One region of the Haliea atlantica genome, then DNA from elsewhere that is predicted to be linked to it. Evidence: riboswitches for the same ligand, from Rfam matches in the RefSeq annotation. Region 1 holds a riboswitch; the other holds the start of a gene.
What was found. A riboswitch is a leader RNA that binds a small molecule or an ion and turns the genes downstream of it on or off. The one in region 1 is predicted to bind cobalamin.

Region 1 (5,578 bases):
CCACCCGGTCTGGCGAGTGATAAGCAACGCTGATCACAGCCCTCAGGTCCAGCCCGGAATCAGAACGAGTAGGTCAGACCCAGCTGCCATTCACGCCCCTCCTGGTTGTAGCCCTTGTTGAGCTGGTAGTCCCTGTCAAAGATATTCTCCATCTTGAAAGTCGCTTCCAGCTGGCGGGTCAAGCGGTAGCCAAGCCGGAGATCGAAGGTAGCGTAGCCCCCCAGCGATTCGGTATTCGCCGTATTGGTATAGCGCTGTCCCTGACTTTTCAGCGACAGGCCCAGTGTCAGGGCATCAAACTCCCGATTGGCATTCAGCGTCAGATTGTCGCGACTGCGCTTGATCAGCAACTTGTCGGTACCGGCGTCCCTTGGCTCGACATAGCTGTAGGCAGCATCGACACGCCAACCCAGCATGTCACCACCTATCGCGAACTCGGCGCCGCTTATCTCTGCATCACTGACGTTGTAGGGTCGCCAGACAAAATCGGCGCCCGGCGCCCAATCAATCAGGTTTTTCACGTCGTTCTCGAAATAGGCGATAGACCAGTGCCAGTTGTCGTAATCGCCGCGTAGACTCAGCTCGCTGTTCTCCGAGGACTCTGGCTCCAGGTCGGGATTCCCCGCACTAAAGGGGCCGGCCGGCCAGTAGAGGTCATTGAAGGTGGGCGCCTTGAAACCCTCAGACCAGGACGCGATGAGCTTGTAGGACTCACTCAACTGCAGGCCAATCGCGGCATTACCGGTGGTGTGGTCACCAAATTCCTGGTTGTCGTCTTCCCTCAGGCCCAGCACCACATCCAGCTGGCGCCAGCTCGCCTGGTATTGCCCAAACAGCGCTTTGTTGTCCCGACTGCGCACCGGGTTGCCCAGTCCATCGAGGTAATCGTTGGAGTTGCTGGCAACGTCATCCTCGTAGTAATCGTAGCCCAGGGTGAGAAGATGCCCCTCGGCCACGACAATGTCGTTCTGCCAAAAAAGCTGCTGCCTTTCCGTGCGAAAATCCCCCTGGTTTAGGCCGGTAACGCTGTCGAAGTTGTCGCTGTCATCCGTGGAAACGCCGAGGGAGAGCTCCGTGCTCCAGACATCGGTCAAAGGCAGCCGTCCGCGCAGATTGATATTTTGTACGATGCCTTCGCTATAGGGCTTCTCCGAGGCATTGGAAGCACTGTCATGCTCGTTGCGGTTATTGCTCTCCAGGTAACGAAAGGAGAGATCTGCGCCATTGTCAAACCGGTAACCCGTGCTCGCGCTGACGGATTTGTTGCGGTAGCCATCCCGATCCTTGTTGAAGCCGGTATCGATTGCCAGATTGTCGATACCCTCCGTTTCCAGGTACGAAGCATGTACCCCGTAGCGCCAGTTGCCGCTGTTGCCACTGGAGCCCAGCGCGAGCCGGTACATCGCATTGCTGCCGGCCGCTGTGGTGAGGTAGCTGCCCTCGCTGGCGGAACCGTCGCGGGTAAAGATCTGAATCACGCCGCCGATCGCCTCACTACCGTACAAGCTGGAGCGTGCCCCGCGCACGACTTCAATGCGCTCGATCTGGTCCGGGTTGAGAAACTGGAAATTGGCACTACCCAGGGTGGCACTGCTCACCCGCTGGCCGTCGACCAGAATCAGCGTGTGGCCACTGGCGGTGCCCCGGGTGTACAGGCTGGTGGCGGACCCGGGTCCACCGCTGCGACTGATGTCCAGGCTCGGCACCTGGCGGAAAACATCAACCAGATCCAGAGGCTGACGGGCCTCGAGGTCCGACCGACTGATGGCGGTGACGGACGCCAGGCTGTCGGCCATGGCTACCGGTGTACGGGTAGCCGTTACAACAAGCTCATCAATATCGGACGAAGCAATGACAGGCTGCAGCGGCAAGAAACAGCAACAGCCCGCAAGGGTACTGCGGAAAACAGGCAGGTTTTTCATGATCAATCCTCAATCGGCAATTGTAAAAACAATGATTGAGGGAGGGGTAAGAGTGGCGAGCGCCATGTAACAGAGGCAGTTAACCACCGACAAAGCCCTCCGCTTCATCGTTGTTGCAGTACTGCACTCCGTGATAACACCAGAAGGCATTATCACCAGGTCGGTTTCGGGCTTGTGAATTCGATCGCGAACTCATTTACCGTTGCGGGGGCAGCGGTGGCGTTGTCAGCGGCGGCCGTGGAATTTGCTTGGATTCCTGCCGTGACGCACCACACTTCCCGTTTACCCTGTTCCAGTCTTCCCCGGCGAAGGGATGACGAGCAGGCACCTGATGCAGGGCGCGGACTCTATCGGCATTGCCAACGGTAAGTCAACTCAGAAAAACAAACAGCCTCTTCGAATTAACCGTTGATAACGCTAACGCCAGCTTTAGATAGGCCGTGTAACGCCGAACTCAACACAACCTTTGCCACCCAAAATATTTGCGTAACCAATAATTGATTAAATCTGTAAGGTGTCGACAAAAACGATTTTCAGTTGACAGCACTGACCTCGATCATTAAAACTGCCGACGCTTTGGCGAGCCGATTATCCATCGGCATTCAAGGAACCCGGTGAAAATCCGGGGCTGTACCCGCAACTGTCAGCGGCTTTTCAATAGCCGTGAGCCAGATACTTGTCGCCAGAAAATCACGGGCTGTCGCGTCTTTACCGCGCGCAGCCTAAAACGCTGGATAAACTCTGTTTTCCAGCACCGGGCGGGAATACTCGGTACTGCAACAGCCTGACTCCCCTTATCAGCTGCCACGGTACGTAGCTTTCTTGCCTCGAACTTTCACACAGTCGAGGAATCGTCATCATGCGTGGTTTGCTGCTGCTTCTGGTCTGCCTTACCCAGATAGCCTTCGCTCGACCCGATACCGCAGACGAGAAACATATTCTGGTCCTGGCTTCGCAACGCAACGCCGAAACGATCGCCGATGCCGTCCGGCTATTCAGCGAAAATCACCCACAGCTCCGCGTGATTGCCCGATCCGATGCCCAACTTTGGGAGATGACGGAGCCACAGCGGCAAACACTGGTCGACAGCGCAGACCTGGTGCTGGGCATCGGCCTGTTTGGAGCCAGCGTTGCCGAGCTGGAGCCAGTGCTGGCGCGAAGCGAAACCTCACTGCTGATGATCAGCAGCGACCATCGACTGATCCAGCAAAGCCGCATGAATGGTCGGACCATTTTCACTAACGGTGAGCAATTGCGGCATATCGCGGGTATGCAACCGAGCACGGATTTCGACCAATCACTCGACGACCTGACAGCTCGCTACCCCCGGCAAGCCGACTGGATCAATGCCCGCCGCTACTGGCAGGCGGGCGGCAGCAGCAATACTGCGGCCCTGTTTGCCTGGAGCTTTGCAAAACTGGGCAAAAAGATCGAAGTACCTCCCGCGCAAGCCCTTCCACGCCTGCGCTGGGTCTATCGCAATCAGGTCACGACAAGCCTGCCATCAGTGGACGACGACCAGCCACTAATCGTCGTACTGGATCACGCGGGCGGTGACCGCCCCGCCGATAACACCCTCCTGCGCGAATTCTGTCGCGCCACCAGTGTCGATGCAGGGCACGAATGTCTCACCGCGCTGGCTTACTGGGGTGAGGCTGGAGTGTCCGCAGCGCGGGCGCTGCTTCCTCTGAAACATCGCCTCACAGCGGTCGTCATGCTGCAGGACTTTGTGGTTGGCGGGGGCGAGGGACGGGAGCAGGTGGTCGACGCGTTCCGGGAACTCGACCTGCCCGTGATCAAGGCCATCAAGATGCGCGATCGCACCCCGCTGGAGAGGCAGCTGTCATCGGATGGCCTGGCGCATGACAAGGTTTACTACCAGGTCGCCTTGCCCGAATTGCAGGGCGCCAGTCAGCCCCTGGTCATCGCCGCGGCCGGCGGAGAAAGAGATGATCCGCTCAGCGGTATCCGTATCCAGCCCCTGGCTGCCGTAGACGAGGGCATCGCCACACTGGTCTCCAGAATCAACCGTTGGCATCACCTTCAAACCACTCCGAACGCCGAAAAGCGCGTTGCCATTGTCTACTACAACCACCCACCGGGCCGCCATAACATCGGTGCTGACAACCTGGATGTCCCCGCATCACTGTGGCAGATCCTCAACTGGATGAAACAGGCAGGCTATACCACGGGAGAGCTGCCGCCGACCCAGCAGGCCCTCCTCGACATGATGCAGGAACGCGGGGTAAACCTGCCCAATGACGCCGCGGCCCTCGAGAGCATGGGCCCACGTATCTCGCGCATGTCAAGCGGGCGCTATCGCGATTGGTTCAAGACACTGCCGGAAGCCGTGCAAAGCGAAATGGTGCACGGTCCCTTTGGTCTGCTGCATAGCCAGTTGACGAAGGCACTTGAGGCGGGGAAGACGCAGCTTGCCGAGGACGCCCTGCATCACACCGTGGAAGAGATGCGCCACTTGCTGGAAGGTGTTGAGCACCCTGCCCGTGAACGGGCTCTTTCCCTGCTGGGGCAACTGGAAACCTGCTACGACCGGAGCATCGAACAACAGGGGCCTCCCTGCCAGGAACAGGCATTGACGATTATCCGCGCCCTCCAGGCAACCGGTATCGAAGGTCTCGGAGGCTGGGGCGAGGCCCCAGGTCGGGTCATGACACTCGACGGCGAACTGCTGCTGCCAGGACTGCAGTTCGGCAACATCTTTATTGGCCCGCAGCCCCCCCGCGGCTGGGAAATCAATGAGGAACTGCTGCATGCCAACCTAGCCTTCCCGCCGCCTCACCAGTATCTCGCCTTCTACCACTACCTGCGCGACGACTTCCAGGCCGATGCCTTTGTTCACCTTGGCAGACACTCCACCTACGAGTTCCTCCCGCATCGCTCGGTGGGGCTGGCGGCGGATGACTACGCGCGCATCATTGCCAGCGATATCCCCGGCATCTACCCCTATATCGTTGACGGCGTCGGTGAGGGCATCCAGGCCAAGCGCCGCGGCCTCGCGGTCATGGTCGACCACCTGACGCCACCCCTGGAACACACGCCGCTGTATGACGACCTGCTGCAGTTGCGACAGCTGATCGAGAGCTTTGAGGCCAGTCACGGCACCGACAATCGCGTCCTTGAACAGCGTCTGGTGACACAGATTCGCGACAAGGTGGATGCTCTCGAGTTGAAGGACGAACTGGCCGAGGCCATGTCGGCCGAACTGGCGGTCATGGGCATTGGCTTCGACGAAGTCGATGACGACATGCTGGTGCACGAAGTGGGTCATTACCTCACCGACCTGCAGGAGCGTTTTATGCCCCTTGGCTTGCATATTTTCGGCCAGCGCTGGAAAGACCAGGCGGTGAACATGATGCTGGACTCCATGGCACCGGAGAGCGAACAACAGCGCGCCGACTGGGAGGGCCTGCTGCAGGCCTCGCCGGAAGCGGAAATGTCGGCGATGCTGGCGGGGCTCTCTGGCCGCTATATCGCGCCCGGACCGGGAAATGACCCCATACGCTCGCCGGATAGCCTGCCCACCGGCCGCAATTTCTATGCCCTCGACAATAGCCTCATTCCCAGTCCCGTTGCCTGGGAGCTAGGGCGTGAAATGGCCAGGGCTGCACGCAGCGATAAGCCACAGAACCCGGATA
Region 2 (5,578 bases), on a different contig from region 1:
GCTGGCGCAGGCGCTCGAGGCGCTTCTCGGTGGTGCGGCGCGAGCCCAGCGCCCCCACGTACCAGGCGGCGCCGGTCAGCGCCTCCATCAGGGCCATGTCGTCGATGCGCGGGTCGTGGGTCAGGGTGATCACCAGGCTGTGGGCATCGCTGGCCTCGGCGCGAATGACATCGTCCGGCATGCCACCCAGCAGGGGAACCTCGGGCCCCGCCCACTGTGCCCGGACATGCTCCCGCGGGTCGGTCACCAGCACTTCGTAGTCCATGGCCAGGGCCAGCTCCGCCAGGGTCTGGCTGAGCTGGCCGGCGCCCACCAGCAGCATGCGCTGGCGCGGGCCGAAGGTCTGGCGCAGCACATCGCCATCCCAGGCCAGCGGGGCGAAGTGCTCCGCCGGGCGCCAGTCGGTGTGGTTGGCCCCCACCGAGACTTCACGCAGCAGGCAGCGCCGCTCCGCCATGGCCGACAGAGCCGCGCGCAGCCAGGCGCCGTCGCGGTCGGGGCCCAGGGGCTGCACCAGCACCTGCAGGCGGCCGCCGCAGGGCAGGCCCAGGCGCTCGTTCTCCTCGGCGCTGACACCGTATTCGACCACCGCGGCAGTGTCCGGCAGACGCCCCTCCCGCAGGCGCTCCAGCAGGTCATCCTCGATACAGCCCCCGGAGAGGGAACCGACCTGCCCGCCGGCGCTGTCACAGGCCAGCAGTGTGCCGGGGGGGCGCGGCGCGGAACCGGTGCCGGCGACAATGGTACACAGCCAGACCCGGCGGTCCGCCGCCGCCAGCCAGCCCAGCGCGGCTTCGAGCACGGCCTGGTCGAGGGTCTGCATCACGGCGCCGCCCAGTGTTGATCGAGCAGGCCACCGATGGTGTTGGGGACCACCAGGTGCGCCGCATACCAGGTGTGCAGGCAGCGAATGCGCTGAAAATCGGCAATGCCACCAATGCCCCGTCCGCTGAGTACATCCAGAAAGCCCAGGCGCGCCATTTCCGCGCGAAGGTCGTGGTCCAGGTAGCTGTCACGCAATGCGATGTGCGCGCGGTGATCCTCGGCCATGGCGGCTTGCAGTGCCGGCTCCGCATCGACCCGAGCCTGGAACTCGGCAATCAGCCCGCCCGCCTCGACCTGGTCGATGCGGTAGTTGAGGGCGCCATCCACCAGCCAGAACAGGGTGGGAAAGGGCTTGCCGGCCACCAGGGAGGCCACGCGGATCACCTGCGGCTCGCCGAGCTCGTCGCTGACGGCAATCGCCTCCAGCCCCCGGGGCTCACGCCCCAGCAGTTCCGCCACCCGTTGTCGCTGCGCCGCTGTTACCGCCATCGTCCCTTCCCGTGTAAATCGGCGAAATTCTACGGAAAAAGCCCCGCCGGGGACAGCCGCGGCCCTGGCCGGGCTGCCGGGCCGTATCGCCAGCCCCACCGCAGCCGCCTGGACAATAGATTGACAGCCCGTCGCCCAGGGCCTAGAGTGCGCGCCGTGCCAGGTGCCCACCGCCGCTGCAGACGTCTTGCGGCTGGGTGGGTTAAATGGGAAGTGTGGTGAGGCCTTCGCGCCGATGCCACCGCTGCCCCCGCAACGGTAGACAGCGCCAGTCGCTGTGAGCCCGATACCTGCCTGTCACCAGCAACGATGGAGCGGAGGGCTTCATTGAAGGTTGCCTGATGCCGCTCGCGCATTGTGTTCCCTGAATCCCCTCCCTCAGTCGCCACCCCTTGACTGGCTATTGAGGTTACTCATGAGATCAGCTTCCACCCGCGGCGCCCTGGCGCTGTGCACCCTGCTCCCCCTGTCCGTCCAGGCCCAGCCCCTCGAGGAAGTCATTGTCACCTCCTCCCGCGTGCCCATGCCGGCGCGGGAAATCGGCACCTCGGTCTCGGTCATCAATGCCGCGGAAATTCGCAGCCTGGGCTTCAACAGCCTGCAGGATATCCTGCGCACCCAACCCTCGGTGGCGGTGAGCAACAACGGCGGTGCCGGCAAGATTTCCTCCCTGCGCATTCGCGGCGAGGAGGGCTATCGCACCCGGGTGCTGATCGACGGCATCGACGTATCCGACACCACCGCGCCGCAGTTTGGCCCGCGGGTGGAGCAGCTGCTCAGCAGCGGTATCCAGCGGGTGGAAATCCTGCGCGGGCCCCAGGGCCTGATGTACGGCGCCGACGCCGGCGGCATCGTCAATATCAGCACCCGCACGCCGGGCGAGGGCCTGCGCGGTGACGTCAGCGCCGAGGCCGGCCGCTACGGCACCCGCCAGTACAGCGCCAACCTGAGCGGCGGCAACGCGCTGGTCGATGGCAGCCTGTCCCTGACCGACCTCGAGAGCGACGGTTTCAACGCGCGCCTGGATGACCGCGATCCCGCCGACGACGACGGCTACGACAACACCACCGCCCACGGCCGCCTGGGCTGGAATGCCGGCGAACGGCTGCGCCTGGAGCTGGTGGCGCGGGACGTGGAGGGCGACAGCCAGTACGACGACTGTTTCAACCCGATTACCTATGGCAGCACCAACAGCTGCCGCGACGAGTACCAGCAGCAGGCCTGGCGCGGCGCCGCCCTCTGGCGCGGGGAAACCCTCAATCACGAACTGGCCTGGAGCCGCAGCGACACCGAGCGCGCCACTTTCAGCGATGGCCTGGCCGGCTTCGCCACCGAGGGCAGTCTCAGCCGCTGGAGCTACCTGGGCAGCTATGCGCCCAATGAGTCCCTGCAGCTGGTCTACGGCGCCGAGCACGAAAGCGCGGAACTCGACGACGGCAGCTTCGATACCGAGCGCGACCAGACCGGCTATTTCCTCGAGTACCAGGGCAGCCTCGACCAGCGCCTGTTCTTCACCGCCGGCGCGCGCCACGATGACAACGAGGACTTCGGCGAGCACACCACCTGGCGCGTCAGCGGCGCCTGGGTCATTCCCCTGCAGCAGCACGAGCTGAAGCTGAAGGCCACCCGCGGCACCGGCTTCCGCGCCCCCTCCCTCTACGAGATCGCCTACAACCGCAGCTTCGCCTTTGCGCCGGCTGCGGATGTGGTGTTGCAGGAGGAGCGCAGTGCCGGCCACGACCTCGGCGTTGCCTTCCAGAGCGCCGGCGGCGTGTACCTGGAGGCAGTCTGGTTCGACCAGGACGTCGAAAACGAAATCTACTTTGACCTGGTGGACTACTCCGGCTACCTCCAGGGCCGCGGCGACACCCGCTCCCGGGGCGTGGAACTGATTGCCGACATTCCCCTGGGCGAGCGCCTCAGCCTGTCCGGCAACCTCACCTGGAACGACACCGAGAACGCCGAGGGCGACGATCGCACCTACCGGCCCCGGCAGCTGGCCAACCTGAGCCTGCGCTGGCAGTCCCCCGGAGAGCGCCTTAACCTGGGCCTGCACCTGCGCGCGGCGCGGGACGCCCAGGAGTTCGACGGCCGCGCCCTGGACGACTACGAAGTACTGTCCCTGAACGCCCGCTTCAACCTGCTGCCCCGCCTGGAGCTCTTTGGACGGCTCGAGAACCTGCTCGACGAGGACTACCAGGAAGTCCCTGGCTACCGCAGCAGCGGTCAGGCACTCTACGCGGGCATCCGCTACCACTTCCAGGAGTGAACCATGAGTGACAGCCCCGAGACCCGCAAGGACGCGCGCCACAAACGCGCCATGGAAAAACAGAAGAGCCGGGTCGACGCCAGCATCGCCCGCGCCGACACCGAGCGCGGCGTGGCCATCCTGCTCACCGGCAACGGCAAGGGCAAGTCCAGCTCGGCCTTCGGCATGGTCATGCGCGCCCTCGGCTACGGCTACCGGGTCGGCGTGGTCCAGTTCATCAAGGGGGAGCAGCTCTCCGGCGAGGAAATCTACCTGCGTGATCATTGCCCGCAGGTGGATTTTCATCAGATGGGCACCGGCTTTACCTGGGACACCCAGGATCGCAGCGGCGACATTGCCGCGGCCCGGTCAACCTGGGAAAAGGCCCGCGCGATGCTCGACGACCCCGCCTACCACCTGGTCGTGCTCGACGAACTGACCTACATGCTGGCCTTCGATTACCTGCCGGAGGAGGAGGTCCTCGCGGCCATTGCCGGCAGGCCAGCGGAGCAGAGCGTGGTGGTCACCGGCCGCGGCGGCGGCAGCGCCCTGCAGGATCTCATGGATACCGTCTCCGAAGTGAGGGATATCAAGCATGCCTTCAACAGCGGCATCAAGGCCCGGCGGGGCGTTGACTACTAGGGTCGACCGCCGGCCACAGCTGGCGCAGCGCCTGCTCTTGGCGCTGGCCCTGATCCTGCCCCTGAGCATGCTGCTGGCACTCGGCAGCGGCGCGGTCACCCTCGCACCGGGGGAAGCCTGGGCCGCCCTGCTCGGCCAGGCGGACGCCCAGGCCAACCTGATCGTGCAACAGCTGCGCCTGCCCCGGGTGCTGCTCGCCGCCATTACCGGGGCCACCCTGGCGGTCAGTGGCGCCGCCATGCAGGGGCTGTTCCGCAATCCGCTGGCCGATCCCTCGCTGATTGGCGTCACCGCCGGCGCCTCCCTCGGCGCCTCCCTGTTGATTGTGCTCGGCGGCGGACTGCTGCCGGGCCTGCCCGGGCTCACCCTGATTTCCCTGGCCGCCTTCGCCGGCGGCGCCCTGGCGGTACTGGTGGTCTATCGCCTGGCCAGCAGCGAAACCGGCACCTCGGTGGCCACCATGTTGCTGGCGGGCATTGCCATCACCTCCCTCGCCGGGGCCGCCGGCAGTCTGCTGGAATTCCTCGCCGACAATGAACACCTGCGCCGCATCAGCCTGTGGAAGATGGGCGGCCTGGACGGCGCCACCTTCTCCCGCCTGGGCGTCGCGGCGGTCGTCGGCGGTGCGCTGCTGATCGCCCTGCCCCGCTATGCCACGGTGCTCAATACCCTGTTGCTGGGGGAGTCCGAGGCACGCCACCTGGGCATCGATGTGGAGCGGCGCCAGCGCGGCATCATCCTGTGGGTGGCCGTCGGCGTCGGCACCTCGGTCGCCATGGTCGGTACCATCGCCTTTGTCGGCCTGGTGGTGCCGCACCTGGTACGCCTGCTGATCGGTCCCGACCACCGGGTGCTGCTGCCGGCCTCGGCCCTGGCCGGGGCGATACTGCTGGTGCTGGCCGACAGCCTGGCGCGAGTCGCGCTGGCGCCCACCGAGCTGCCGGTAGGGATCATCACCGCCATGGTCGGGGTTCCCTTCTTCATCTCCCTGCTGCGCCAGCGGCGGCATTTCGGCATGACGCCGTGAGCCTGTTGCAGCTGGACAACATCGCCGCCGCCCCCTGGGGCGAGCCGGTGCTGGCGGACATCAGCCTGAGCCTGCCCGCGGGGCGCGTGCTCGCCGTCCTCGGCGGCAACGGCGCCGGCAAGTCCTCCCTGCTGCGCCTGGTCGCCGGGGATATTGCCGCCAGCCGCGGCCGCGCCAGCTTCGCCGGGCAGGCACTGGGCGACTGGCCGCGCCGGCAGCTGGCCACCCGTCTCGCCTGCCTGCCGCAGTTTTCCAGCCTCAGCTTTCCCTTCAGCGTCGAGGAAGTGGTGCTGCTCGGCCGCACCCCCCACAGCAGCGGTCGCCAGCAGGACCGGCTGATCGCGCAG

Region 2: linked by a shared signal. The riboswitch ahead of ACYVGS_RS03235 (TonB-dependent receptor plug domain-containing protein) and the one ahead of ACYVGS_RS14390 (TonB-dependent receptor family protein) in region 1 are both predicted to bind cobalamin.

What each region holds. Positions count from the first base shown of each region.
Region 1 covers NZ_BAAGXL010000022.1:43,397-48,974, forward strand. The annotation lists gene ACYVGS_RS14390 (TonB-dependent receptor family protein) at 60-1,796, opposite strand; cobalamin riboswitch at 2,064-2,269, opposite strand; cobalamin riboswitch at 2,485-2,621, shown strand; gene ACYVGS_RS14395 (cobaltochelatase subunit CobN family protein) at 2,782-5,578, shown strand, end outside.
Region 2 covers NZ_BAAGXL010000003.1:689,807-695,384, forward strand. The annotation lists gene ACYVGS_RS03225 (XdhC family protein) at 1-823, opposite strand, end outside; gene ACYVGS_RS03230 (DUF501 domain-containing protein) at 823-1,314, opposite strand; cobalamin riboswitch at 1,459-1,626, shown strand; gene ACYVGS_RS03235 (TonB-dependent receptor plug domain-containing protein) at 1,730-3,583, shown strand; gene cobO (cob(I)yrinic acid a,c-diamide adenosyltransferase) at 3,587-4,204, shown strand; gene ACYVGS_RS03245 (FecCD family ABC transporter permease) at 4,272-5,231, shown strand; gene ACYVGS_RS03250 (heme ABC transporter ATP-binding protein) at 5,228-5,578, shown strand, end outside.